Regions from separate parts of the Photobacterium sp. GB-50 genome, predicted to be linked through region 4. Evidence: predicted binding sites of a transcription regulator. Region 4 holds the regulator's gene; each other region holds the start of a gene.
The links. Region 4 encodes CRP, which controls carbon source genes, mostly activating them, when cyclic AMP is high. Its sites were predicted from a motif close to TGTGANNNNNNTCACA; they were not measured.
Positions count from the first base shown of each region.

Region 1: ectA (diaminobutyrate acetyltransferase) is a predicted target of CRP. The motif match lies at 2,584-2,599, and genes of this name have one in related genera.
Region 2: rppH (RNA pyrophosphohydrolase) is a predicted target of CRP. The motif match lies at 5,338-5,353, and genes of this name have one in related genera.
Region 3: C9J41_RS00105 (ROK family protein) is a predicted target of CRP. The motif match lies at 5,370-5,385, and genes of this name have one in related genera.

Region 1 covers NZ_PYNX01000003.1:26,677-34,160, forward strand. The annotation lists gene putP (sodium/proline symporter PutP) at 1-155, shown strand, start outside; gene C9J41_RS05175 (ectoine synthase) at 251-637, opposite strand; gene ectB (diaminobutyrate--2-oxoglutarate transaminase) at 652-1,917, opposite strand; gene ectA (diaminobutyrate acetyltransferase) at 1,928-2,485, opposite strand; gene C9J41_RS05190 (STAS/SEC14 domain-containing protein) at 3,034-3,399, shown strand; gene C9J41_RS05195 (beta-ketoacyl-ACP synthase) at 3,494-4,720, opposite strand; gene C9J41_RS05200 (3-ketoacyl-ACP reductase FabG2) at 4,717-5,442, opposite strand; gene C9J41_RS05205 (hotdog family protein) at 5,439-5,915, opposite strand; gene C9J41_RS05210 (beta-ketoacyl-[acyl-carrier-protein] synthase family protein) at 5,908-7,122, opposite strand; gene C9J41_RS05215 (DUF3261 domain-containing protein) at 7,163-7,484, opposite strand, start outside.
Region 2 covers NZ_PYNX01000011.1:51,393-58,876, reverse strand. The annotation lists gene lysS (lysine--tRNA ligase) at 1-379, shown strand, start outside; gene C9J41_RS14355 (sigma-54 dependent transcriptional regulator) at 718-2,037, shown strand; gene C9J41_RS14350 (hypothetical protein) at 2,376-2,618, shown strand; gene C9J41_RS14345 (NADP(H)-dependent aldo-keto reductase) at 2,677-3,711, opposite strand; gene C9J41_RS14340 (DUF6482 family protein) at 3,876-4,178, shown strand; gene mutH (DNA mismatch repair endonuclease MutH) at 4,205-4,885, opposite strand; gene rppH (RNA pyrophosphohydrolase) at 5,507-6,025, shown strand; gene ptsP (phosphoenolpyruvate--protein phosphotransferase) at 6,085-7,484, shown strand, end outside.
Region 3 covers NZ_PYNX01000001.1:14,913-22,396, forward strand. The annotation lists gene C9J41_RS00085 ((Fe-S)-binding protein) at 35-754, shown strand; gene C9J41_RS00090 (LutB/LldF family L-lactate oxidation iron-sulfur protein) at 767-2,179, shown strand; gene C9J41_RS00095 (lactate utilization protein C) at 2,196-2,948, shown strand; gene C9J41_RS00100 (LysR family transcriptional regulator) at 3,112-4,014, shown strand; gene C9J41_RS00105 (ROK family protein) at 4,064-5,278, opposite strand; gene queE (7-carboxy-7-deazaguanine synthase QueE) at 5,554-6,222, shown strand; gene asnS (asparagine--tRNA ligase) at 6,497-7,484, shown strand, end outside.
Region 4 covers NZ_PYNX01000009.1:13,916-21,399, reverse strand. The annotation lists gene astD (succinylglutamate-semialdehyde dehydrogenase) at 1-767, shown strand, start outside; gene C9J41_RS12760 (DUF1338 domain-containing protein) at 812-1,600, shown strand; gene C9J41_RS12755 (hypothetical protein) at 1,656-1,838, opposite strand; gene crp (cAMP-activated global transcriptional regulator CRP) at 2,027-2,659, opposite strand; gene C9J41_RS12745 (OsmC family protein) at 3,039-3,443, shown strand; gene C9J41_RS12740 (phosphoribulokinase) at 3,513-4,382, opposite strand; gene C9J41_RS12735 (YheU family protein) at 4,564-4,779, opposite strand; gene C9J41_RS12730 (hydrolase) at 4,840-5,811, opposite strand; gene C9J41_RS12725 (PLP-dependent aminotransferase family protein) at 5,824-7,227, opposite strand; gene C9J41_RS12720 (LysE family translocator) at 7,406-7,484, shown strand, end outside.

The DNA.
Region 1 (7,484 bases), on a different contig from region 4:
TAACAGGTGGAATGTTTGACTTATATGAGATCATTCCTGGCTTTATTTTTGCCACTGTTGCGGTTGTGATGGTAAGTAAAGCAACGGGTCGTCCGTCAGAAGCGGTACAACAGCAACATCAGCAATATCAAAAAAATCTGGTTGAATTTGATTAATATTATCTAATATTACGCAAGAAAAATCCCTGTATCAGCTTTGCTATACAGGGATTTTTTTTCGCTGAAAGTGCACTGGTTATACACGTAATGTTTTAGTCAACGAGTGGATAAACACCGTTTTCATCATGTGTTTCTTTGCCTGTGATTGGCGGATTAAACACACAAGCCATCACCATTTCTTTGTCTTTATAAGCACGTAAATAATGCTCATCGTGTTTATCAAGAATATATAGTGTACCTGGTTTAATTGGGTAAGTTTCGCCCCCAACAACTTCAATTTCACCTTCACCACTCATGCAGTAAACAGACTCTAAGTGATTTTGATAATGAATATGGGTTTCAGTGTTCTCAAAGATTGTCGTGATGTGAAAAGAAAACCCCATCTTGTCATCTTTAAGAAGCATACGAACACTTTCCCAAGTTTCAGAAGCTACACGGCGTTCACTGTCTCGACATTCAGCTAATGTTCTAACAATCATTTTTCGTCCTTAAATTACGATGCTTTTCTAAAGTTTTTAGCAACAACGTGCTCAACCGCATTTTCAAAAATTGCTAAGCCTTGCTCAAGCTCTGCCGTTGTAATGGTGAGTGGACTAAAGAACTTCACGACTTCATCATTAGGACCCGCGGTTTCAATCACTAATCCATTTTCAAAACAGGCTTTGGTGATTTGGCTAGACAGATCGCCATCATTACACTCAATACCAATCATCATGCCTCGCCCCTTTCTTTGCACAAACATATCAGGATGGTCGTGTAGGCATTTATCAATGACGTTAGCAATAATGTTTGAGCATGTTGCAACGTGCTTTTCTAGTTGGTCATCAGCCCAATAGGTTTCGAGTGCTTTCGTTGCTGTAATGAATGCGTGATTGTTGCCACGGAATGTGCCGTTATGCTCACCTGGGTTCCAAATATCGAGCTCTGGTTTGAATAGCACGATTGCCATTGGTAAGCCGTAACCACCAATTGATTTAGAGAGGGTGACCATATCTGGTTTAATACCTGACGGCTCAAAGCTAAAGAAGGTACCAGTACGGCCACAGCCTGCTTGAATATCATCAACAATCAATAAAATATCATTTTGTTTACAGACTTTTTCTAATCGTTGTAACCACTGGTTAGACGCAACGTTTAAGCCGCCTTCGCCCTGTACTGTTTCAATCAAGACAGCGGCTGGCTTGTCCATACCTGCTGAATTATCCGCTAGCATAGTTTCAAACAATTTAAGGCCATCAATGTCCGCATAACCTTCAAATGGAATACGAGTAACATTGTTTAAACTTGTCCCTGCACCTTGACGGTGATGTTGATTGCCTGTTGCAGCTAGCGCTCCAGCTGTACAACCATGAAAACCATTGGTGAAAGCCACAATAGAGCTACGTTTTTTCACTTTACGCGCAAGTTTTAGTGCCGCTTCTACAGCGTTAGTACCCGTTGGGCCGGTAAATTGAGTAACGTAATTAAGTTGGCGAGGAGCTAAAATATTGCGTTCTAATGCTTCAAGGAAATTAGCCTTTGCTGTCGAGTGCATATCTAAACCATGAGTGATCCCATCTTGTTCGATATAGTCGAGCAAAGCCTGTTTTAAAGTAGGGTTATTATGGCCGTAGTTCAGTGATCCAGCACCGGCTAGAAAATCTAAGTAACGATCTCCTTGTTCGGTTTCAAGCCAACTCCCTTTTGCTTTAGTAAAAACGACGGGAAAACTGTTTGAGTAAGAACGAACTTTAGATTCCTGCTTCTTAAAAATATCCATGATATGGCCGTTATAATCCTTTCTGTTTAATTTGAATTAAAGGGATGCGATACAACAATTCCGTATCGTGCTTGCCTTTAAAATGTATATTCTTGTCTAAAAATGTACTGACTTCGCCATTGTTACCATTACGTGCATCAAGTTTATTAAATAACGCCCACGAAGCATTATTCTCTTCCGTAATGGTTGTTTCTATAGCGGTAATATTATTTAGAGAGTCTCGACTTAACAGGTTATCTAACATGGTAAAGGCGAGCCCTTTTCCTCGAAATTGAGGAGCAACGGCAACTTGCCATATAAATAAAGTATTTGGCTGATTAGGTTTTGGGTAACCAGAGATAAAACCTGCTATTTCACCACCATCATCTTTTGCTATAACACACGTATTACTAAAGTGAGTTGTTTGAAGAAAATTACAATAAGATGAATTGGTATCGAGAGGGGGACTGTTTGCGATCAACGTAAAAACGTCATCGCCATCATGAGCTGTTGGTGTTGAAAAAGTCCACTTTTGTATCTGGTCTTCACCTGTATCGGAAGTCATTACCGAAGGTGTTGATATGTCCATATTAAGAGTCTATTCCTTTGAGCTCTAAATAATTTAGTGGGTATTATTACCTATCAGGATGATAATTATCTGAATAAAAGTTGAATAATCGTAATTTATTTGAGCAAGATCTCGTTTATTAATGTACATAAATGAAAGTTAAGTGATTAGAGCTCTAAATTGTTTTGGTTGTTAAAGTATTCACGAAGAACCTTTTTAAAGACTTAAAAGCAACATTATGCATCTTGTTTTCTATTATTATGCTGTAACTAAGCTCGGCATGGTGTGACAGTTTGTGTCGTTATTTACTGATGGGGATATAAATAATAAATAGTGTTTATACTTATGATGTTGATATTTATATGTCGTTGTGAGTGCATTTATATATAGATATATACCTTCAGGTATTTATTGAGTGTTTACTATTCTATTTAACGTTTATCGTTCTCTTGAATATACGATCATTCTGAAATGTCATTTCCCTTAATTATGCTCTTTAATTACTGTCGTTTTCATTTAAAAAGCGCATAGTATTTTCATCATTTCTTGATGGATTAAGGAAACTTATAATGTTAACTATGATTAACTTAGATATTGATAATGCCGTGGCTTTTTCAATTGATGGCAAAGTGACTGAAGATGATATGAAACGTATTTTGTTTGATGCTCAGGCGAAGACAGAATTACACGGTAAAGTTGTTATCTTTGAGCAGATTGACAATTTTGATGGGATTGAATTTTCAGCATTGCTAGAAGAAGTGCGCTATTTGTTTCATGCGGGAATATCACATGTAGCAAAAGTGGCTGTTGTTGCAGAGAAAAAATGGATAGAAAAAATCGTAAAAGTGGAAGATAAGCTGTTTCGTAAAATAGACATTAAATTCTTCCTGCCAGAAGAAAAAGATCAGGCAATTACGTTTTTAAAACAGCAATAATACGATTGAAATTAACCATGCTTGAGAAGTGATAAAATGTTCAAGCATGGTTATTTATAATGGTATAGATACGGTATCGTTAGAGTATCTTAAGTTACATTCGCTTAAAGATAATGGAAGTGTTAATCCCGCCAAACGCAAAGTTGTTGCTCATAATATATTGGCAATCAAGGTTGCGACCTTCGCCACGAATGTAGTCTAAATCACCACATTCAGGATCAACGTTCTCAAGGTTAAGCGTTGGGCTGAACCAGCCGCCATGCATCATTTCTAAACTTAGCCACGCTTCAATCGCACCACAGGCCCCAAGGGTATGGCCTAAATAGCTTTTCAGAGAGCTAATTGGAGTGTTGTTGCCAAAGATACTCGCTGTGGCTTGGCTTTCTGCAATATCACCTTTTTCGGTTGCAGTACCATGTGCTGAAATGTAACTAATTTCACTTGGCGATAAATTTGCCTGTTGCAGTGCCATCTCCATACAAAGCTGCATGGTTTCTTTTTGTGGCTGTGTTACATGGGCGGCATCACAGTTACTCGCAAATCCTACCACTTCGGCATAGATATTAGCGCCACGTGCAACGGCATGCTCGTATTCTTCTAACACTAATGTGCCAGCACCTTCACCAATTACCAAGCCATCACGATCCGTATCATAAGGTCGTGGTGTTGATTTTGGTTCATCGTTTTTAAGGCTCGTTGCAAACAGGGTATCAAATACCGCCGATTCTGTTGGGCAAAGCTCTTCTGCGCCACCTGCAACCATCACGGTTTGATAACCGTGTTTAATCGCTTCATAGGCGTAACCAATCGCTTGGCTTCCTGAAGTACATGCACTACTTGTGGGAATAACACGGCCACGTAATTCAAAAAATAAGCCGACATTGACAGCTGTTGTATGTGGCATCATTTGAACATAAGTTGTCGCGGTGATAGCACGGGTACTTTTCTCATTTAGCATTACACCAAATGCACTGATTGCAGGCGTACTACCGGTTGATGAGCCATAGGCAATACCCGTTTGACCGTTTGTCAGTACCTCATTGTTCAGTAACCCAGCTTGAGTCAGTGCATTTTCTGTCGCCAGTGTTGATAGTTTAGAAACACGCCCCATTGAACGGATTTTTTTACGGGTGTAATGCTTCGGTAATGTAAAATTTTCAATAGGAGCTGCAAGTTTGGTATTTAAGCCGTCATAAAGCTCATAATCTTGCATATAAATAGTGGCGTTTTCACAAGCACGAAGTTTAGGTTCGATATGTTCCCAATCGTTACCAAAGGCTGTTACACCCGACATACCAGTGACAACAACGCGACGACTCATACTAAACCTCCGTTTACCGAAATCACTTGGCGAGTCACATAGCCTGCAATATCAGACATTAAGTAACTCACCAGTCCTGCTACTTCTTCAGGCTCTCCCATACGACGAAGAGGCACTTGTGGGAGTGCGTGTTCTTTTACGTGCTCATCGACCATACCGGTATCAATCAGGCCGGGCGCGACACAGTTAACTGTAATTTTACGCTTAGCAAGCTCTAGCGCTAATGACTTAGTTGCGCCAATCACCCCCGCTTTTGCGGCACTGTAATTGGTTTGCCCTCGGTTACCGGTGATCCCTGAAACCGATGCTAAGGTTACAATACGGCCGCCTTTACGCTTTTGCACCATAGGCATTACACAAGGGTGTAACACGTTGTAGAAGCTATCAAGGTTCGTGTGGATCACGCCATCCCATTCTTGTTCTGTCATCGCAGGGAAGGCGGTATCTCGGGTGATCCCTGCGTTACTGACGACACCGTAATAAGCACCATGCTCGGCGATATCGGCTTCAAGCTGCTCGCGGCATTGCTGACGATCACTGATATCAAATTGAATAAGGCGACCATGGCCGCCAGCGTCAGTAATTGAGGCTAATGTTGCTTCTGCGCCTGGTTTATCACTCATGTAGTGAACGGCGATAGTGAAACCATCTTTAGCGAGCTGTATAGCAATTGCGCGACCGATCCCCTTACTGGCACCTGTTACGAGTACGTGTTGAGTCATGCGTTTTTCCTATTATTGTTATCTAGTTGCATTTGTTCTAATTGTGATTTTGAGGGAACAAAGGCATTGAGTTGACTGCTTGCGACGATTTGCTGATGACAAATGATTTTGCAGTCAAAAACAGCCATACCGTTATTTTCCATAATTTGTTCGGCATGAATGTCTAAAATTTCGTGTTCTTGAAATGCACTACACTCACTGTGGTAGCGACGACAACCGAGTAGAAAACCAATGGGGGCATCTTCACCTTTTTTCCATGCGTGGAAACCAGACCAACCTGCGACGGTTTGCGCCATAAACTCGATCCCAACATAAGCGGGGATCGACTGTGTTTCTGAATCAAAGTAGAGGCAATGGCGACTTATTTTGACACGACAATGAATATGTTTTTCGCCCACATCAATCAGATCATCAACAAGGATCATCGGTGCTTCATGGGGTAAAAGTTGATGTAATGGAGGGCAATTAGTCATCGGTACGTCCAATAATAAGGCTGATGTTGTTACCACCAAATGCAAATGAGTTACTTAACATGACAGGTTTAGTGAATGCCGTATCTGCTGGTGCTAATTGGATTGGCAGATCGTCTGCGACAGCACCATCATTAATTTGTGTTGGTAGCGGTAAGTCGTAACGCAGTAAATGCCAGCAAATGGCCGCTTCAACTGCGCTAGCGGCACCTAGCGTGTGTCCTGTTAATGGTTTGGTTGAACTTACAGGGACTTGATTGCCAAAAACGCGTGCAATCGCTTTTGCTTCCATTGCATCATTTAACGGGGTTGCTGTTCCATGGGCGTTGATATAACCAATATCTTCAGGGGTAAGTTTGGCATCTTTAAGGGCTTTTCGCATTGCCATTTCTGCACCAGTACCTTCTGGGTGTGGTGCTGAAATATGGTGAGCATCAGAGCTATCACCGATACCGAGTAACGCAATATGAGGAGCGGGTTGGCGTTCATCAGGCGTGCGAGCTAGCAACATAAAAGCGGCACCTTCACCAATATTTATGCCGTTACGGTTATCACTAAAGGGGTTACATAAGGTGCTAGAGAGTGAATCTAAACCATGAAAACCGTTAAGCGTTAAACGACAGAGAGTATCTGCGCCACCGACAATAACAGCATCCACTACCCCAGCTTTTAACATACGCTTGGCAGATAAAAATACCCGCCCACTAGACGAGCAAGCGGTTGATAAGGTGTAACAAGGACCGGTTAACTGATAATAGTCAGCGATAAATTGCCCTGTATTAGAAGGCTCTTGCTGGTGGTAGTGATAGTCGGTTGGAAAATTTTGGGTGTTTTTTTGGCTTGTTAACGCTTGTTCACCATCGCTGATCCCTGAGGTGGTTGTTCCAACAATGACGGCAATACGATCATGACCATACTGGGTAATTGCGCCATGAATATCAGCTTCAATTTGCTGTAAGGCCGATAAAACTAAACGATTATTTTCCGTATTCTGATGCGGAAAAACGTTGTCATCAATGGTAGGTAATGGTGATGATACTTTACCTATGACAGTCTCAGAGCCGTCATTTAACCAGCCCTGAACTGGTTGCATATCAGGGCTCATTCCCTGGCGTAAGCGTTGGTGGATAATGTCGTTACTACAGCCTAACGCTGAGTTAAACCCACACCCTCGAATATAGATTGGCTGTTTGTCGGCTATCTTTTGCATAGTGCTCGTATTCGGTTATTCAATGATGGCTGAGAGTTCGTTATTTTTGCGTCGATTGTAGTGTTTTAATGTCAATCGTATAGTGCTGTTGATGATGGGTGAAGATAATCTCACCTTTTAAAGGATTGGCATTTTTATAATCAATGTCCGCGATTATATCACCTTTACTATCAATTAGTTGTCGATGGTTTGGTGTTTGTTTTAATTGCCAACCTACTTGCTCTAATGGGGCTTGCCAAGCATTGATTGGCCACAGCGTGATCATGATATTAAATAATACTTGTTTGGGATCGGGTAATGTTGCTCCTAGCCCTGGCATCACGTACGTCTCAACTTTCTGATCTTGGTAATCTAAACTTAAA
Region 2 (7,484 bases), on a different contig from region 4:
ACCTCAACTAATGCAACCAACTTTCATTACTGAGTACCCAGCAGATATTTCTCCACTTGCTCGTCGTAACGATGAAAATCCATTCATTACAGATCGTTTTGAATTCTTCATCGGTGGTCGTGAAGTAGCGAATGGTTTCTCTGAGCTTAACGATGCACAAGATCAAGATCAACGCTTCAAAGCGCAGGTTGATGCTAAAGATGCGGGTGATGATGAAGCAATGTACTACGATGCAGATTACATTACTGCGCTAGAGCACGGCTTACCACCGACAGCGGGTCAAGGTATTGGTATCGATCGCCTAGTGATGTTATTTACCAATACACACACAATCCGTGACGTGATCCTATTCCCAGCAATGCGTCCTCAAAGCAACTAGTTCTAAGCTCTGATATAAAAAACCACCGCTAAGCGGTGGTTTTTTTTGCTAAAAACAAAACTGAATAACCATTTCCTTATATTTAATGGTGCTATTTTTTAATTTGTTGCATTAAAAATGAATGTGATTTTTAGAATAATTCATTAAGATTGTGATGTATTTCGATAAAATGTAACTTTTAAGATAAAAAATAGATGCATACTTTGAATTTAATAGTAAACATGTTGCTCACTGGTGTGGCGTACATATAGTATTGTTAAGTATTTGGTGCGGTTACTATTAATACACATTAAAACAACAGTCGTGCTACGTAATAACGTTATCAAGGGCGATTAGGGATGGATAAACGAAATAAGATCGGGGCAGCGAATTCAATTGTTGTCTTTGGCGGAGTAAATCAAAAGTGGCTTCCATCAATGGAGGCGGCTGGGTGGTCATGTCACCGTTGTTATGATTTACGCGCAGCAGAATCTTTATTGTTAGAAATGGGCCCCTGTGTAGGTGTTGTAGATCTAAGTAATGATGATTTCAGTTTGCATAGCTTAGCCGCACTTGTGAATCGTAATAAGCAAGTACGCTGGATAGCGATTGTGCGTGATGAACAATTAAATAATGAAGCAATAAGTCAATTAATTGTGAATTTTTGCTTAGATTATTTTTCTACTCCTGTTCCTTGTGAGCGACTAAAGCAAACCATTGGTCACCAAAGTGGAATGCTAGCATTAGAACGTCAAGTTTGGCCTCAGTTAGGCCAGTTTGGGCAACAAGGCTTGCAAGGCAATACGCCAGTGATGAAGAAACTTCGTGATCAAGTTAAGCGTGTTGCATTAAGTGATGTACCTGTTTTAATCAGTGGTGAAATTGGTACTGGAAAATTAGTAGTAGCAGAAGCCTTACATCAAGCTTCGGTTCGAGCCAAAAAGCCGCTAGTACGTGTTAATTGTGAAAATTTACAAGCCGGGTGGATAAATGAGGTTGGACAAAATTCTTATCTCGATTATGCCAATAACGGTGTGTTAGTACTTAATGAGTTTACTTTACTTGCAGATGATAGAAAAAAAGAAGTACTGAAAATACTCAGTGATGGTGTCTATTATCATCCTGATGGCAGTATTTTAACGTTAGATATCCGTTTTATAGCTACCAGTAGTCACAATTTTGAAGATCTATCAGAGTTAGATACATTAACCCGTGATCTGTATTTTAGATTAAATGTGGTGTCACTAACGGTACCTGCTTTACGTGAAAGAGGCGGGGATATTGTATTACTAGCAGAGTTTTTACTCTTAAAATATGCTAGGCAATATAATAGTGTTGTTAAGACGTTTTCTGAACAAGCCAAAGCGATGTTGCTTCAATATCAATGGCCTGGCAATGTCCGTGAATTAATTAGTCAAATCAAGCGTTCTGTATTACTGGTTGAAACTAAGTGTATAGAAGCGGAGCATTTAGACATTCCCCGAGTGACTGAAGATAAGCAAAGTTTAAAGAAAATTCGTGAAGAATCGGAACGAACGGCATTATTAACAGTATTAGAAAATAACAAAGGTCAAATCTCTGCAGCAGCGAGAGAATTAGGTGTATCTCGCGCCACTATGTATCGATTGCTGAATAAACATGACTTGATCCCACCTCCTCGTTGTTTCCGCCAAGGTTAATATCATTTAACGTTGATTGATTAATACAACAGCGACTGCAAGGTGGCTGTTTTTTTAGATCTAAATATCATTCTCTCTACCAATACTACATAAATGTTTCTGCTGATATTTCATGAAAATATTGGTTTTAAATTAGTCTATAGCGAATAAAAGTAGAGCCTTATAGCATAAAAACATGCAGTTACATTGATGGCATAAATTTACTTGTTATATGTTAATGATTCGTTAGTATTGGTTTTAAGCATATCTTTCCAATTTGAAAATGTCCGATCCTTTAGCAAAGAACAGCGACATGGTTAGAGTGTGAATCTTAATTTAAAGCCAAGGAGAATGTCATTATGCGCCAGTCTGTGTATATCCGATTTGCTATTTTTTTAATCCAACAAGATGTGAAACGAGAAGAGGCGTTATGGCGACATCAGCAACGTCGAGTCAGTGTCTATTTACCTGTTCTTTCCCCTCACTTAATGCGCGATGTGGGGGTTGAAAGTGATGGACGTATTGCATTGAGTCATCTTGTTCATGCCGAGCGTAAAGTTCGTCATCTCAGACGAACATTAAGATTTAGACACAACACGTAAGGAGTAAGGCCAGCAAGTATTTTTACTTGCTGGCCAACCGTTACGTAATACTCAAACACTAAGGGCAAGGGTTTGAGTATTGAATACCAACTCGCTCTAAATCTGTCATAACTTCTTCAGAAAGCATGAGATCAATACTGTTTATATTGTTTTCTAACTGCTCTAGTGTAGTGGCACCGATGATATTTGCCGCAACAAAAGGACGTTGGTTAACAAACGCGAGTGCCATTTGGACGGGATCAAGTCCGTGCTTATTAGCGACATCAATATAAGCTTGTGTGGCTTGAATACCTTGCTGATTAAAATAGCGTGAAAAGCGAGGAAACTCAGTGCATCGCGCCCCTTTAGGCTTGGCATTATTTAAATATTTACCGCTTAATGCGCCAAAAGCTAACGGGGAATAGGCTAGTAGCTCTACACCTTCATGATGGCTAATTTCAGAAAGTCCGACTTCAAAACTACGGTTAAGTAAATTGTAGGGATTTTGAATGGATACGATTCTTGGTAAATTGTGTTTTTCTGCGAGCTGAAGATAAGACATGACTCCCCAAGGGGTTTCATTGGAGACGCCGATATATCTGATTTTTCCTGCTGTGACTAACTCACTTAATGCCTCTAGTGTTTCAATTAACGTAACACCACAATGATCTTCTTCATAATGGTAGTTTAACTTACCAAAACAATTGGTTTGCCGTTGAGGCCAGTGCAGCTGGTAGAGATCGATATAATCGGTTTTTAAGCGAATTAAACTATCATTCACCGCATCATGAATATGACGTCGATTAAGCGACATATTGTCACGAATATAAGGCACATTACGGGGGCCTGCCACTTTTGTTGCAATCACAACTCTATCTCGTAATTGTGTTTTTTCTAGCCAATTACCAATATAACTTTCTGTTAAACCTTGGGTATTAGCATTCGGCGGGACGGGATACATTTCCGCAGTATCAATGAAGTTGACGCCATGCTCAAAGGCGAAATCTAATTGGCTATGGGCTTCATCCTGATTATTTTGTTCACCAAAGGTCATGGTACCGAGGCAGATCTTACTGATCTCTAAACTAGAATGCGGGATTGTATGGTATTTCATTCGCTGTCCTTGCCATTAATGTCTTTTATTTGACTATAGCTTGAAGTGTTTGGACTGAGAAGTGCATTAAATATGAAATGAATATTATATTACGAACTTGATAGGAGGAGAAAACTGACACATAGTTAATGTTAGATCTTTTATTTTTTTAGTGTAGATAAACAATGAAGCTATCTCAATTAAAGCCGTGGCTTAAAGCATCACCGAATAAGATCCCACATTGTGTATTAACCTGTTATGCGGGATATTCTGATTATCTGATGGAAATTGAATATAAGCATCAGTTACAGCCACTTAAAGATGAGCAAGATAACTTACTGCATTTTAAGACGATTGAGCAGGCGCAGGTATTATTGAAATCTATTGGGATCAGTAATATGACGTTACGTTTAACTGATCCCTATGATGAATTCTTACCGGAAGGGCTCACGGCTGCTTGTGAAGAAGATATGGTGTTGCATTTTTAGTCCCGCGGTTTAACGCAGCACATAGCTTAAATAAAGTATCGAGCTAAAATTTCTGCCGTGAAGTGTGTTTTTAAATAAAAACCACGAGGTAAGGTTTTGATAGGCTGTCCATTTGCGCCGTAAGCTTCTGTGAGTACTTTGCTATTTGCCGCTTTGGGTCGTAATTGCAGTACCTCGCCATGGCGTGCTGTGATGTGCTCGACTTGGCCGAGTACGATCATATCCATTAACTCTTCCCAGTCTTGTTTTAACTGCGCATCTTCGTCTATCGATGGACTCCATATTAACGGTGATCCAACATGGCGTTCTGCTAAGGGAATATCACGTTCACCTTCGACAGGGATCCATAATACCCGTGAGAGCTTATGACGAATATGACTGGTTTCCCATCGTAATCCTTGTACTCCAATTAAAGGGGCGACACAGACAAATGTGGTTTCTAATGGTTTGCCATTATAGCCAATAGGGATCGTTTTAAGTTCAATCCCAAGATCGATAAAGTCAGGAACGGGCTTACTTCCCGCTGTTGCACCTAAATGCCACTCCAACAGCTGCCCAACCCATCCTTTATCTCTTTTTAGATCTGCAGGTGGAATAATGCCAGCAAGATCGGCTAGTTCTCCAAGCGTTAACCCTGCTAGTTGTTGGGCTCGATAGAGGAGTTCGTGTTCAGTGAGAGGGGGGGATGGTTGCTCAGGCTTTGGCATAGTGCTACGCGATGATCATGATCTAAAATAAGAAGAGTCAAGATCATAACATAGCTTTTTCCTGTTGAATGGATAAATCTAGAGAAAAGGATCATTTTAAAAGATATCCACAGATTATTTTTATTAAATATTTATTTTGATGCTAACTGTTTAAATAGACAGGCTTAAGTTGGTGTTTTATTCATCTTGATTATCTTGTGTTCGATCATTTTTATTGTATGGTGTGGATAAAGTCAGAATTGATTGATCTTTAACCGATCGTTTTTTTGAGATGTGAATATTCTATTTTTTAAAATTTATTATGTATCTTTATTGATTTTAATATTTTGATTTTTATGTGTTTTTCGTTTTATCTTTTGACGTTTCATTGCTATTTATCAAATGATAATTACATATAAAACCGAGGTTTTTTTATCTTCTGCACAAATCTATCCACAGAAAGAGTGAATAAATGTGGGGGATGTCTCATTTAGATGTTTATAACCTCTAGTAGAGAGAGGAGTTATCCCTAATTTGAGGTTTAGTTAGGAAAATATCACGATCTGATCGAATCTTTGTTTACCGATCACGTCTACTATGAAAAAATCACTATTAATAGATATTTATACTTGAGGTCGTCCAGTGATTGATGGCGATGGATACCGCCCTAATGTAGGGATCGTTATCTGCAATAGCCATGGCCAGGTATTTTGGGCTCGACGATATGGACAACATTCTTGGCAGTTTCCGCAAGGTGGTATTGATGATGGTGAAACACCAGAGCAAGCCATGTTCCGTGAATTGTACGAAGAAGTAGGATTAACCAAAAAAGATGTCAGGATAATTGCGTCAAGCCGTCATTGGCTACGTTATAAATTACCTAAACGTTTAGTGCGGTGGGATTCGAAACCTGTTTGTATCGGGCAGAAACAGAAATGGTTTTTGTTGAGCTTGGAGTGCGATGAGTCCAAGGTCAATATGCAGCGAGGTGCTACTCCTGAATTTGATGGGTGGCGATGGGTAAGTTATTGGTATCCAGTCCGACAGGTCGTTTCGTTTAAGCGTGATGTTTACCGTCGCGCACTGAAAGAATTTGCACCTGTAGCCATGCCTTTTAAAGAATGGAAAGAGCGAAAATTCAAGCGTAATAATAAAAAGTAAATAAGGTAATACAGTAATATAGAGGTTATTGGCAATATAGAAGGATAATAAGGCTCGTTATGCTGACACAGCTTAGAGATATAGTTGACAAGGTTGTCAGCGCCCAGACCTTGATTGAAGCGCTAGATCAATTAGTGATGAGCACTTGTCAGGTCATGAAAACAGACTGTTGTTCGGTCTATATTGCTAATCATGAGCGTCAGCTTTATACATTGATGGCAACGCAAGGGCTGCATAAATCGCAGCGGCGTGTAAGTTTACGCTTTAATCAAGGTCTAGTTGGCCTTGTGGGGCGTAGTGCTGAGCTTGTTAATGTTGCTGATGCTCGTGTACACCCCCATTTCAAACATCTCCCGGGGATCGGAGAAGAATCCTTTCGATCTTTTTTTGGGACTCCTATCATTCATCAGCGCCAAGTTCTTGGTGTTCTTGTTATACAGCAACGAGAAAAGCGGGAATTTAATGAAAGTGAAGAATCTTTCTTAGTTACCCTTGCCGCTCAATTATCAGGTATTTTGGCTCACGCGAAAGCACAAGGAATGTGGTTTGAGCAAGGGAATAAATTACACCTTACTGGATCTGCGGCTTCTGCTGGTGTTGCTGTTGCTAAAGCATGGTGGGACGATACCCAACCGCTATTAGAGCATGTTGCTCCCACGTCTTGCCTTGATGTGAATTTTGAGCAAGAACGTTTAGCTATTGCGATAGAAGCGGCCAGTACAGAGTTTCGACGTTTACGCAAACGTTTTGATAGTGAACTGCAAAAAGAAACCCTCGCCATTTTTGATTTATTCAGTCATTTACTCAATGATCCTATGCTGCGCAAAGATCTGAAAGCCCGGGTTGCTTGTGGTGATCAGGCTGAATGGGCAGTGCGTCAAGTGGTCGAATCTTATTCCGCTCGTTTTGCGAATATGAAAGATCAATACCTTAAAGAGCGTGCACAAGATATTCGCGAGTTAGGCCAGCGCTTATTGTTCTTTTTACGTGATGAAGAAGTCGATGAGTTGCAGTGGGATGAACCTGTGGTGCTATTAACTCGAGAGTTAACCGCAGCAATGCTTGCAACAGTCCCTTTAGGAAAGTTAGCTGCGGTTGTTGCTCAAGAAGGTGCCGCTAACTCACATGCTGCTATTTTGTCTAGAGCACTCGGTATCCCTGCTATTATGGGGGTCGACTTTGTTCCTCATATGGTACATAACAATTTAGTTATTGTTGATGGTTATCGTGGTGACTTTCTTGTTAACCCTAATCGTCATGTATTAATTGAGTATCGTCGTTTATTGCGGGAAGAGCATGAACTAGCCAAAACCGTTGAAGGTGATCAGGATAAAGAAGCCTATACCAAAGATAATCAACGGATCATGGTGCACTTAAATGCGGGTTTAAGTGCCGATACCAGTATTGCGATTAATAAAGGGGTCGACGGGGTCGGCTTATATCGCACTGAAGTGCCTTT
Region 3 (7,484 bases), on a different contig from region 4:
CAATCAGGCGGTAACCCGCCACTGGAGCAATAAAATGAAGGTAAACTTTTTTGTCACCTGCCTAGGCGATACAGTAAAAGCTGAAGTTGCCAAAAAAACAGTAGGTTTACTAGAACAACTTGGCTGCGATGTGATCTTCCCAGAACGTCAAGGTTGTTGTGGTCAGCCTGCATTAAATAGTGGCTACATTGAAAAAAGTAAGCCGGCAATGAAAAGTATGATCCAAGCTTTTGAGATCAATGACTTCCCTATCGTAACCCCAGCCGGTTCTTGTGCGGCTGCGGTTAAAAAGTACCCTGAGTATTTAGCAGATGAGCCAGAATGGGCAGAGCGCGCGAAAAAAGTCGCTGATCGTCTGTTCGAACTAACACAATTTGTTGTACGTCAGCTAGGTGTTGAAAACGTCGGTGCTCGTCTTGAAGGTAAAGGTGTTTACCATCCTTCTTGTAGCTTGATCCGTAAACTTGGCGTACGTGAAGAACCTCTACTTCTTCTAAGCAACGTTGAAGGACTTGAGCTTTTACCTATCGAAAACCAAGAAACATGTTGTGGTTTTGGCGGTACATTCTCTGTGAAAATGTCTGAAATCTCCGGTGAGATGGTGACAGAAAAAGTGCGTCACATTAAAGCAGTAGAGCCTGATTTCTTAATCGGCGCTGATATTAGCTGCTTATTAAATATTGGTGGTCGTATTAGCCGTGAAGGTCAACCAATCAAAGTGATGCACATTGTTGATGTGCTGATGAGTCGTTAAGAGGTCATTATTATGTCAATGAAAACAAGCAACCAAAAATTTAAAGATCGTATTCATGTAAAAATGAAAGACGAGTCTATGCGTGCCGCTGTTGCTAATGCACAAGAACGTATGTTCAAAAATCGCGCTGTTGCTGCGGAGAAACTCGGTAACTGGGAAGAGTGGCGCGAAATGGGTATGGATATCCGTAACCATGTGCTTGAAAACCTAGACTACTACCTACAACAACTTAGCGATAACGTTGAAAAGAACGGTGGTCATGTATTCTTTGCAGCAACAGCTGAAGATGCAACTAACTACATCGAAAAGATTATCCAGCAAAAGAATGCGAAAAAAGTGGTTAAGTCTAAATCCATGGTGACCGAAGAAATCGGTATGAACCAAGTGATTCAGCGTAATAACTGTGAAGTGATTGAAACCGATCTTGGCGAATACATTCTTCAAGTCGATGATTGTGATGCGCCATCACACATCGTTGTACCAGCACTACATAAAAACCGTACTCAAATTCGTGATGTTTTCAACAAGAAACTCGGTTACGAAGGCTCTTCTGATCCAGAAGAAATGACACGTTTTGTTCGTAAACATATTCGTCATGATTTCCTTGAAGCAGAGATCGGTATTACTGGCTGTAACTTTGCTATCGCAGAATCAGGCACCGTCACCCTTGTGACCAATGAAGGTAACGCACGTCTTGCAACCAGCCTACCGAAAACGCATATCGCGGTAATGGGTATGGAGCGTATCGTTCCTACGTTTGAAGAATTCGATATTGTTGCGAGTTTGCTATGTCGAAGTGCAGTAGGTCTACCTCTAACAGGTTATGTGACAGCACTTACAGGTCCTCGTGAAGACGGTAACTGTGATGGTCCTGAAGAGTTCCACTTGGTGATTGTAGATAACGGTCGTTCTAAAATTCTTGGTTCTCAATTCCGCTCTATCCTACGTTGTATCCGTTGTGCAGCGTGTGTTAACACGTGCCCTGCATACCGCCATATCGGTGGTCAATCTTACGGTTCAATCTATTCAGGCCCTATTGGTGCGGTACTTTCGCCACTACTTGGCGGCTATGAAGATTTTAAAGATCTACCCAATGCTTGTAGCTTATGTCGTGCTTGTCATGACGTATGTCCGGTGAAAATACCATTGTCTGATTTGCTGCTTAAACACCGTCAAATCATGGGTGAAGAGAAAATCACAGATTCCATGGAGCGAGCTTCCGTCAGTGGATTTAGCTTTGTGAATGCTCACCCTGCACTATGGGATAAAACCGTTAAGATCGGTGCTATCGTTGCAGGTAAACTGATTAAAAATGGTCAATTACCATTTAAAGTTGGTCTACTAAACGCATGGACTCAGACGCGTGATTTACCAAACCCATCGGGTGAGTCATTCCGCAGTTGGTTTAAAAACAAAAATAAATAATTAAGGAGCTTTCCGTATGTCATCTCAAAATGAGCAACGCATTTATAATCGCGATAGTTTCCTTAACAACATCGCTAAACAACTTGGTCGTGAGCGTATTACTACCCCAGTAGAGCGTCCGAACCTAAAATATAACTGTCACAAAGACGTATTTGCTGATAAATCACAAGATGAATTAAAAGATATCTTGGTCGAATACACGCAGTCTTCTTTAGGCGCACAAGCTGTTGTGACAACCAAAGCACAGTTAGCAGAAGCACTACGTAATGTTTGTTTCAAATATTGCAGCGAAGACGAAACAAACATTGATCCTGTTGGTGAAACCATCTTTACCGCAGATACTCGTCTACTTAACATTATTGACCCGAAAGATTTGAGCGCCGATAAGCATGGTGTTTACATTTGGGATCACTCGGCGGGTTACGAAGCAAACATCACAGTAGCTGAACGTGCAAAAGTTGGTGTTGTATTCGCTGAACAAGCGTTAGCAGAATCAGGCACAATGGTACTTTACAGCAACCCAGCACAGGGTCGCGCAGTAAGCCTATTACCAGAAGCTTCTGTATTCGTTGTACCTAAAAGCTCAATCGTTGCTCGTTTAACACAAGCAACTGAGATTCTGCATCAAAAAGCCATGAACGGTGAACGTGTACCTTCATGTGTTAACTTTATTTCAGGTCCGAGCTCGACAGCAGATATCGAGCTGATCAAAGTTGTTGGTGTGCATGGGCCCGTCTTTGCCACCTACATCATTATTGATGATATGTAAGCTTACTTATCACCAATAGTGATAGCAAACTAGTAGGATACTAGTGGTTAAGCACATTACGGGAATACGAATAACGCAGTCTTCGGGCTGCGTTTTTTTATCTAGAATTTAATCTTTTTAAGTATATAATCCTTCGCCTATTAGGCTTTAAGTGGGATAAATAATGCCAGCTATCGATGATCTCGTTTTATTCACTCAAGTTATTGAACATGGCTCATTCAGTAAGGTTGCTGAACTCAATAATGTGACTAAATCCGTTGTTAGCAAGCGTATTAGCAAACTTGAAACCGAATTAGGCTTACAACTTATATATCGCACCACACGAAAGCTAACACTCACAGAACCCGGTGAAGTCCTTTACCATCGTGCTAAAAGTATCAACCATGTTGCTCAAGCTGCTTTTGACTCTGTGAAGGGCTACAGCGAAGCACTCTCTGGTAAAATTCGGATGTCAGTACCGACAATTTCAGGCGAATTAGTATTAGCAAAAGCCGTGTCTGATTTTTGTCAGAAACACCCCGGTCTTTCGGTTGATATGTCGCTAAACAATCACTTTGTCGATCTCGTTGCTGATAACTACGATTTGGTGATCCGTACCGGTTATCTCGAAGATTCAAGCTTAATCGCTCGTCATATTTTTAATTCTCGCTGGGTAATATGTGCCTCACCCGCTTACATTGAACATTATGGCAAGCCAGAAAAACCTAAAGATCTAAATAGCCATAATTGTCTAGGTTATAACCCTCAAAGTACTGGCCCTTTTGACTGGCAATTTATTAAACAAAATAAAATTTACACTCAAAAAGTCAGCGGAAACTTTTCATCCGACAATGCGATAGCGTTGAAAAAAAATGTCCTCGCAGGTAATGGTATCGCTTATCTACCCAATTGCTTAGTTCATGATGAATTAGAGCGCGGTGAGTTAGTTGAATTGCTCTCGGCACATGCGGGTAAAGTGGTGGGGATTTATGCTGTCTATCCGTATACCAGAAAACCTGCTAAACGGATTCAAGCACTGATTGAACATATTCGAGAAAGCTACATGGAAATTAAAGAAAAATTCTAATATCCATGTAGTATCAATTAGTTATAGCAATCAGTTAAATCAATTATAATTAACCGTCGACGAGTTTCATCAATAAATGCCCATCGTACAACGCTTGTTTAACCAAAGCCGCTCCCGGCATCGTCGCTTGAGTGTAAAAACAGCTTTCTTCTATTTCTAAGCCATCGAAATAAACAGGTAAGGTTTGCGAGCTAATACGATCCATAATCGCAGGATAAAGTACCGATTTAGCACGATTAAACTCCCCACCAATCAAAATGCGCTGAGGGTTAAATAGGTTAACCATTATCGCAATGGCTTGCCCTAAATTATGACCTAACTCCACAATAATTTGTCGCGCTAAACTGTCACCTTCTACTGCCGCATCACATACTGATTCAATCGTTAAAGGCATATGATTCAGCATCGATTCATGTCCTGCTTTAAGCTGCGTTTTCACTTGTTCTAAAATGGCCTGTAAACTCGCAACGGTTTCTAAGCAGCCATGATTACCGCAAAAACAACGTTTGCCAAACGGCTTAATTTGAATATGCCCAAGCTCACCCACGTTACCGGTTTTCCCTTGCAGCACATTATCATCAAGGACAATCCCCGCTCCCACACCATGATGAATAGAAATCAAAATGGAGTTTGCAATACCACGAGAATTACCGAACAATTTTTCTGCTAAAGCCCATGAACGTGTGTCATTACCGATAAAAACAGGCAGTCCAGTTTCATTGTGAATAATTTCACCCAAGGGTAAATTAGACACATTATAATGTGGCATCTGTAATACCATACCTTCACTGGAATTAACTAACCCTGGTAATGACACTGCAATCGCTGTCATTCTGTCTAGTTCGCTAACATGATTGGCAAAGAAAATGTTTATTTCAGCTAATAACTTTTTAACCACATCTTCTTGATGCAGTTGCTCAATATCTTGACGTTCTTCTACTAGAATTTCGCCGCCAAGTGCATGTAAAGCAATAGTAAGATAACCACGACCTAAACGAATAGATAAAAATTGCCACCCTTCATTGGCAGGAACTAGCCCAATAGCAGGTCGTCCACGGCTGCTCGGTTCTTGAAATTGCGTTTCTTTAATTAAATGCGCATCAATTAATTCACGGGTGATCTTAGTAATACTTGCGGGGGCAAGTTGACTGCGTTTAGACAATTCAATGCGCGAGATCGGCCCATACAAATCAATTAGTTTATATACGCTGCCGGCATTATTTCTTTTTATATGATCGATATGGCCTGGCTGAGCGACGTACATGTCGATACTCCTGAGAAAAATCAGCTTAAAAACCTTCGGAAACTAATTTTTTTACTTTGCGAAGTAATTGTGAAGCCTCTTATCGTCAGTACGTGACAAGTATCACTATCAACGACTAAAGACATTGAGTTTCGCTTCTGCGATAATGAAAAAAAGGCTTTTTTGCCTACTCTTTTTTTTAATTAGCGGATTTATTTCACGCAGTAACTTTTCTAATAATGATCATGTTTCATTGACACTAGAATGGTTATAGACGTGAAAATAAGAGGTTCAACGTGTACAAAATTAACGAAGTATTCGAAACAATTCAGGGTGAAGGTGTATTTACTGGCGTGCCTGCAATTTTTGTTCGATTACAAGTCTGCCCTGTTGGCTGCTCATGGTGTGACACCAAACAAACTTGGACAGCAGAGTCACAAGATTTAGTTAGCTTAGAGCAGATCATGGCTAAAACTGGGGACTCACCACTTTGGACTAATCTTGACGCTAATGGTGTAGTGCAATTATTACAAGATCAAAAATATACGGCTAAACATATTGTTATTACAGGCGGTGAACCTTGTATTTACGATCTTCGTCCTTTAACTCATGCACTAGAAAAAGCTGGCTTTAATTGTCAGATCGAAACCAGTGGCACATCTGAAATTCAAACCAGTGATAATACTTGGGTAACGGTATCGCCAAAAATTAACATGAAAGCAAAGTTGCCCGTTTTAGCTTCTTCCCTCGCGCGTGCTAACGAGATCAAGCACCCTGTCGGCACTAGCAAAGACATTGAACAACTTGATGCGCTCATTGATGGCGTGACGCTAAAACCTGATGTCACGATTGCGCTTCAACCTATTAGTCAAAAGCCACGTGCAACAGAACTATGTATTGAAACATGTATTCAACGTAACTGGCGTTTATCGATCCAAACACACAAATATCTAGCCATCGCTTAATCGCTCTGTACTTTGCTTGATTTATAAAACATTTATCAAAAAACCGCTTCGCTTTAATGTTTTACAACGCTAAAGCGAAGCGGTTTCTTGCAAATGACCGATAATTAACCAACTATCACCTCAAATTGCCTATTTCTTTCATCAATTTATCATTTGATTGATATCAATACTTGATGCTTGTCGTAAGAAAGGTAATATTGCTAATACATAAATATCTTTAAGCACGAGATACTTTAATTCCAAAGTCAGTGCCTAAACGGAGAATGATTTAAACATGACTTACGCGCCTGTAACAGACGTATTAAGCGGCAAACTAGCGGTAGACAGTGAAGTTACTGTTCGCGGTTGGGTTCGCTCACGTCGTGATTCCAAAGCTGGGATCTCTTTCCTTGCCATTTATGACGGCTCTTGTTTCGACCCGATTCAGGCCGTGGTCCCTAATGAGTTAAATAATTACCAGAATGAAGTACTTAAGCTTACAACTGGTTGCTCTGTTGAGGTTACCGGTACAATCGTAGCATCTCCTGCTAAAGGTCAAGATTTTGAACTAGCAGCAACCAACGTGAAAGTCGTTGGTTGGGTTGAAGATGCAGATTCTTACCCGATGGCTAAAACTCGTCACTCAATTGAGTACTTACGTGAAGTTGCACATCTTCGTCCACGTACTAACGTGATCGGCGCTGTTGCACGTGTTCGTAACTGTCTATCTCAAGCGATCCACCGTTTCTACCACGAGCAAGGCTTCTTCTGGATGTCTGCACCACTTATCACAGCATCTGACTGTGAAGGTGCCGGTGAAATGTTCCGTGTATCTACGCTAGACATGGCTAACATTCCAATGACTGATAAAGGCGAAGTAGACTTTGACAAAGATTTCTTTGGTAAAGAAACTTTCCTAACAGTCTCTGGTCAGCTAAATGCTGAAGCATATGCGTGTGCACTAAGCAAGGTTTACACTTTCGGCCCAACATTCCGTGCTGAAAACTCAAACACAAGCCGCCACCTAGCTGAGTTCTGGATGGTTGAGCCTGAAGTTGCATTCGCAGAACTTGACGATGTAGCTAAACTTGCTGAAGACATGCTGAAGTACGTATTCAAAGCGGTACTTGAAGAGCGTCGTGACGACCTTGAGTTCTTTGCTCAACGTATCGACAAAGACGCAATTTCTCGCCTAGAGAAGTTCGTAACATCTGACTTTGCACAAGTTGATTACACTGATGCAATTAAGATCCTTCAAGACTCTGGCCGTAAGTTCGAGTTCG
Region 4 (7,484 bases):
AATTTGCAGGTCAACCGGGCAAGATGCTGGCATTAGAAATGGGGGGGAATAACCCGATGGTGATCTCCAATGCTTATGGTGATCTCAATGCTACCGTTTATACCATTTTACAATCTGCTTTTATCAGCGCAGGACAACGGTGTACTTGTGCTCGCCGACTATACTTACCCTTGGGTAGCGAAGGGGATGCGTTGTTGGCAGCTTTAGTGGAAGCAACCAAAGCGATTGTGGTCGATGGACCATTTGCCGAGCCTGCACCGTTTATGGGGCCTCAAATCTCCCGCCAAGCCGCAGACAATATTGTGCAAACTCAACGACAATTAGTATCGCTTGGTGGCGAAGTATTGGTAGAGGCAAAGCGCGGACAGGGAGCGGTGGTTACACCTGGGATCGTTGATGTTACGAATATCGAAAATTTACCCGATGAAGAATACTTTGGCCCATTATTGCAGGTAGTGCGTTATCAAGATCTTGCTCAAGCCGTGTGTCTTGCGAACGACACCCGTTATGGCTTATCAGCCGGGCTTGTATCAACCGATGATAGTGAATGGCAATATTTTATTGATCATATTCGCGCGGGGGTTGTAAATCGTAATCGCCAGTTAACGGGAGCGAGTGGAGATGCACCGTTTGGTGGCCCAGGAGCATCTGGTAATTTACGCCCAAGTGCTTACTACGCTGCTGATTATTGTGCTTACCCAATGGCATCAATGGAAGGTGAGGCAACATGCTTACCTGAGCAGTTATCTCCGGGTATTTCACTCTGAGACTAATAGGTTCACTGTATTACTTACAGTAAGGATTGTGCAGCATGGAACAATTATTTACCGCGTTATGGCAAGATTATACTCAGCGATTATGCCCTTCAGCGCTGAATATTCGGCAATTACTTACCGAAGATGCGCCACTTAGAAATGATCATATTGCGTTGCGTACTTTTGCACTACCGAAATGTGGTTTAGCAAGATTAGCGGCCCCTTTTATTGCGGTAGGTTATAAACCCAAAGGTCGATATCATTTCAAAGCGAAAAAGTTATATGCAGAGCACTTTGAACATCCCGATCCTGCTGCGCCTAAAGTATTTATTAGTGAACTGCAATTAGGATTATGTTCAACAGAGTTACAAACAGAAGTACGTCAGCTTGTCGATCAAGTTGATGATGCTTATTTTGCTGATCCTGCTTTTCTTTCTCAAGGTAAACCATGGCAATTAAGCCGTGATAGTTATCAGTTTTTAAATGCAGAAAGTGAATATGCAGGGTGGGTGGCAGCGCATGGTTTTGGTGCTAATCATTTTACTATTGATATTAATCAGCTTGAGCAATTTAATGAAATTTCTGAAGTGAACCATTTTCTCGAATCAAGTGGTTTTGACATTAATCAGGCGGGAGGTGCGGTAAAAGGCGATCCTACTGTGATGTTAGAGCAATCAGCAACCATGGCTGATAAAGTCATGGTCACGTTTTCTGATGGTGAGATGTTGGTCTCTGGCGGATTTTATGAGTTTGCTAAACGTTATTTACAGCCTGATGGTGAGATTTATACCGGATTTGTTGAAGCTTCGGCAGATAAGATCTTTGAAAGTACTTATAACTCTTGAACAGTGTAAACAAGGCAATAAAAAGCAGCCAATTGGCTGCTTTTTTTTAAATCTGTTAATTATCGAGGGGCGATCCCCAAATACCACTGTCTTCAACAGGACAGCGACGTAAACCTGTTTGCTGTTCTAAATAACAACGACGGTCACTAAAGCCTGTCATCTCAATAGTTGTAGGTTGAGGAGCGATAGCACCAGGTACAGTGGTGTAGCTATTCGGGGCAAAACGTTCAATATCCATATAAAAACCAAAAAAAGATGAACTCCATTCATTGCTTGAATTTAGCATTTAATTTGAGCAATACAAATTAATTAATGGCATTAATGACACACTTTTTAAAGGTATTTATGGGGGGATTATTAATCAATAAGAAATAAAAAAGCCGCAACAGTGTGCGGCTTTTTTCGTACGGTTAAAGACGTTAAAAATTAACGCGTACCGTAAACAACAATCGTCTTACCGTGAGCAGAGATAAGGTTCTGCTCTTCAAGCATTTTCAGAATACGACCCACTGTTTCACGAGAACAGCCAACAATTTGACCGATTTCTTGACGAGTGATCTTAATCTGCATGCCATCAGGGTGCGTCATTGCATCTGGTTGTTTTGCAAGATTTAGCAATGTCTGTGCGATACGACCTGTAACGTCTAAGAATGCCAAATCACCTACTTTCTGGCTTGTCACTTGTAGGCGACTTGCCATTTGAGCAGATAAGCGCATCAGAATATCAGGGTTAACCTGAATTAACTGACGGAATTTTTTGAATGAAATTTCTGCTACTTCACAAGGACTTTTCGCACGAACCCAAGCAGTACGCTCTTGATCTTCTTCGAATAAGCCAAGCTCACCAATAAAGTCACCTTGGTTTAGGTAAGAAAGGATCATCTCCTTACCTTCTTCATCCTTGATTAGTACAGCAACAGAACCCTTCACAATGTAGTACAACGTTTCTGCTTTCTCACCTGCGTGGATCAGCGTACTTTTCGATGGGTACTTGTGAATATGACAATGGGAAAGAAACCACTCTAAAGTTGGATCTGTTTGCGGTTTACCTGGAACCATATTACTAACTTCCTCTGCATTTGTTGCCCAACAGCATTGGTTTCTTTTCTAACTTTTATCACGAGAAAAAAAACTGCCTACTGATAGGGTATCCATTCAGCCGCTGGGCTGCAAGCTAACTTGAATAAGTTAGAGTGTATCCTTTTTCTGCGCCTTTTTCTTGATATTGATCTAGTAGATTCGTTCATTTCATATGGATAACTGTGCACAGGATCACAATGCGGCGAGATAATTTTAAGTGGTGCGATAAGTAATGATTATTACGACGATTTTTAGAGAGGAAAAAAGTTGTTATTAAGGCGGAGAATTAGGATTTACATTCATTATTTAATCAATAAGACTAGAGACAATTATTGGGCGTTTGAATAAGGATTAAGCGATGCAGTCCCGAGTAAAATGGGTAGAAGATATGACTTTTTTAGGTCAATCTAGCTCCGGTCATAGTGTAGTCATGGATGGTAATGGAGGGGATAAAGCTCCAAGTCCAATGGAATTGGTATTAATGGCGGCGGGAGGGTGTAGCTCAGTAGATGTTGTCAGTGGTTTACAATCCCAAGCGCAAAATATTGTGGGTTGTGAGGTTCTTATTTCAGCTGAGCGTCGAGAGCAAGCGCCACGTTTGTTTACCGCAGCCAATTTGCATTTTATTGTTTCAGGTTTTGATTTAAATGAAACCTTAGTGGCTAACACCATTGCTGATTCTTTAGAGAAATATTGCTCTGTATGCTTGATGATTGCTGAAAAGGTTAAGTTGACTCATTCGTATGAAATCATCACTGCTTAATAATGATTGAGATGAAAAAGGTTGGTGTTTGTGCCAACCTTTTTTCTATTTATTTTCGTTTGTGCAAACTTAACTGATTTTCCCTGTATTAATCAGTTTCTCGATAAGGGGGCGCATGATCAATTCCATTGCAAAACTCATTTTTCCACCAGGGACGACAAGCGTGTTATGACGTGACATAAATGAGCCTTGGATCATGGAAAGTAAATACGGAAAATCGACATTATTTAAACCGCGAAATCGGATCACAACAAAGCTTTCATCTAAGCTTGGGATCCCTTTGGCACTCACCGGGTTTGAGGTATCAACGGTTGGTACACGTTGAAAGTTGATATGTGTGCGTGAAAATTGCGGAGTTAAATAATTTAAGTAATCGTCCATGGAGCGAACGATTGACTCCATCACCGCTTCGCGAGAGTGCCCTCGATCTCTCGTGTCACGAACAATTTTTTGGATCCACTCCAAGTTAACAATGGGTACCATTCCAATAAGAAGATCAACATGCTGTGCGACATGGATCTCGCCATCGACAACCCCACCATGTAAGCCTTCATAAAAGAGTAAATCAGTGTTTTCTGCTAACTGTTGCCACGGAGTAAACGTTCCGGGCATTTGGTTGTAGGGTACGGCTTCGTCAAATGTGTGTAGATAACGGCGAAAGCGGCCAGTGCCATCTTCACCATATTGTTTGAAAAATTGCTCTAATTGGGCAAAGTCATTGGCTTCTGAGCCAAAATAGCTGATATGTCGACCTTGCTCTTTAGCTTTGCGGATCTCAGTGTCCATTTCAGGGCGGGTATAGCGATGGAAGCTATCGCCTTCTAGCCATGCCGCATTAATGTTCATCATATTGAACATCTTTCGGAATGCTTCAGAAGTCGTCGTGGTTCCTGCTCCTGATGAACCAGTAACTGCAATAATAGGATGTTTTGCAGACATGACTAACCTTGTCGTTGTTGATTATCGAAAGATAAATGAGAAAGCAGGCAATAATAAAATTACCTGATCGGGCAACAATGCTACTACAAGTTAACAGGGATGTCGGGATTGAAAAGTGAAACTGCTAGCGGAGGCAAGTTTTGAGTCGTAACTCTCTGGGCACGACTCACATTAATAAAACTTATTGCAACTGATTGCGTAATTTTATGTCGACAGATTCATGCAATTCAGAAAATACAATCACAGCATCACCGGATTTCAGTTGCTGCATCACGTAATTCACTTTGTTTTCTAAGCTCATTTCAACTTCACCGTAATCAGTGCCTTCACGTAGCACAAATTGTTCAATCAGGTTAGTCAGTGTTTCTGGGGCGATATCTTGCCAAGGAATGATCATTTTATGTCTCGTCGACTGCGTTACTGATACGCGCAGTATATGATAAAAATATCACTAGCCCTATTGAGGAGTGGTGAGTTTGGTTTTAAACCATGTTGGAACGCTGTGTTCGAGCCAAAACGTCGGTTTAAAAATAGAACCACTAACGAACCCAACATGGCCACCTTTTTCATATAAGTTGTAGTCGATATTACTCGGCAATGGTTGTGATGGGATCACCGATTCGGTCATGAACGGATCGTCTTTGGCATGGATAATCCGCAGTGGTGTACTGATCAAGTTGAGCTGTTGAAGGCCACTACAACGTTGATAATAATCGTCAGCATCAATAAAACCATGGAGAGGAGCGGTAATGTGCTGATCAAATTGCCATACCGTATTTATCGCAGCTAATTGCTGGTGGGTGATGGGCATTTTATCTTGATGAAGTGTTATTCGTTTTGCCATTGTGCGCTTCATCGAGTTGAGTAGATATTGCTGATAGATCTTAGAAAAACCTTGTTGAATACGTGCCGAGCATGAGGCTAAATTTAATGGGGGAGACACCGCTTGAGCGGCAACGAGATCACTGTCGTCACCATATTTTGCAAGATAGTTAATCAGCATATTACCGCCAAGGGATACTCCCACTGCGATAAAAGGCCGTAGGGGGAATTGCTCACGTAACCATGTAATGAAAAAGCGTGCATCACTGACTTCACCTGAGTGATAACCTCTAGGTTGACGGTTTAGCTCACCGCTGCAGCCTCTAAAATGCATCATAACCCCAAGCCAACCTTGTTGTTTTGCAGCATATAATAGTCCATTGGCATACGGACTATGGAAGCTGCCTTCTAAACCATGGAATAGGATCATTAATGGTTTGCTATCGTCTGTAGGAGCTTCTGTCCAAGCGAGATCAAGAAAGTCATCATCAGGCGTGGTCAGTCGTTGCGTCACAGGTGTGAATAGTGGCTGGCGACGAACAAATCGCGGTAATAAGGTTTGAATGTGTGGATTTTGTAACCCTGATGCTGGCGTAAATTGAGACATGAATATCCTCTGTTACAGCGAAAAATGGGATAAAGGGGGGTGGCGTAATAACTCGGCAATGGTTTTTAAGCCAAAGATCAATTGCTGTTGGTTTAGCGGTGAGCTAATGGCGAGCCGTACTGCTGGTTGAATATGATTACCTCTAGGAGTAAATAATTCTGCTGATTTAACTATGACTCCACGGGCTGTTGTTGCCGCCATAAAATCACTTAAGCGCCAGTCTTCTGGTAATTGCAGCCAAACATGAAAACTATAAGTCTGGGTTGTAATGGCAAACTCACCAAGGTATTGCTGTACCAATAATTGCCGTTGTTGTATTTCAGTACGAACGGTCGTTAATACCCGATCGGCATCACCTTGAACAATTAATTCACAAGCGATAGCAGAGAGCAGTGGGCTGATCATTAAGCTGTGGTTATAGAGTGCTGCACTTAGATGTTGCTGCCACTGTTTCGGCACTTGGATGTAACCTAAGCGAAGTCCTGGTGCGAGGCATTTTGATAACCCTCCGATGTGGATTACATGTTCAGGTGCTAGGTTGATTAAAGGCGGTGGCGGTGAGGGCGGCAGTAATCCGTTGACGTCATCTTCCGCAATTAACACATTATGCTCACGACACACGCTAATCACTTCTTCACGACGAGAGAGCGGCATTGTTACCGAAGTTGGGTTTTGCTGGGTTGGTGTTAAATATATTAGCCGTGGTTGGTAGAGTTCACAGGCCGATGCGAGACTGGCAGGGATCACCCCATCTTCATCCATCTCAACACTTTTTAGGGTAATACCATGTTGACGAGCAAGGGTTAGAAAGCCGGGGTAGCAAAAGTGTTCGACTAACACGGTATCACCAGCACGACAGAAAATACTCAGCAATAATTCCGCAGCATGTTGTGCGCCTGAGGTGAAATACATCTGCTCTGATGAAACATCAATGCCTTTTTGATTTAACCATTGGCAAACGATATGACGATGATTATCGATCCCTTGTGGTGGCTGATACAACATCATGTCATTTAATTGCGAGGGATTAGCACTAATTTTTGCCATCGCTTTGCTTATCATCTCACTGCGATCAAATCGCGGAGGAATGTTATAGCCGAAATTACATTCTTCAGTCTGTAACTCTTCTAATTGATAGATCCAGTGATGGTTTTTATTGTTATCACAGACATACGTCCCAGCCCCAATACGTGCTTCGACAAGATGACGTCGTTCCGCTTCTGCATAAGCACGTGTCACTGTACCGACGGTAACCTGTAATTGATCGGCAAGTGCGCGGTGTGTGGGGAGTTTCTCCCCAATTGCGATGTCACCTTGCTCGATAGCTCGTGCAATTCCATCTGCAATTTGACGATAAAGTGGTTCTTTAGTTTTAGCGATAAGTTGGATATTTAATAACTTTTTCTCGATTGTCATGGTGACAATAAATCCTTTGATCTTAATAACTTCCCTTGTTAGGTTAAATTGTGCGCACAAAACAACCGTATTGCCAGAGATTTTTTATGTTGTCGCGAAATAACTAAAATTGTATCGGTACAATTTCGTGGGAGATGATCTGGATAGTTTTATTTCTATCGTTTATTAAGGAAAGTGTGTGGAAGGATCAACAATCATCTCAGTTATTTTATTTGCCATATTAATGACAGGCACGCCGGGGCCTAACAATATGATGG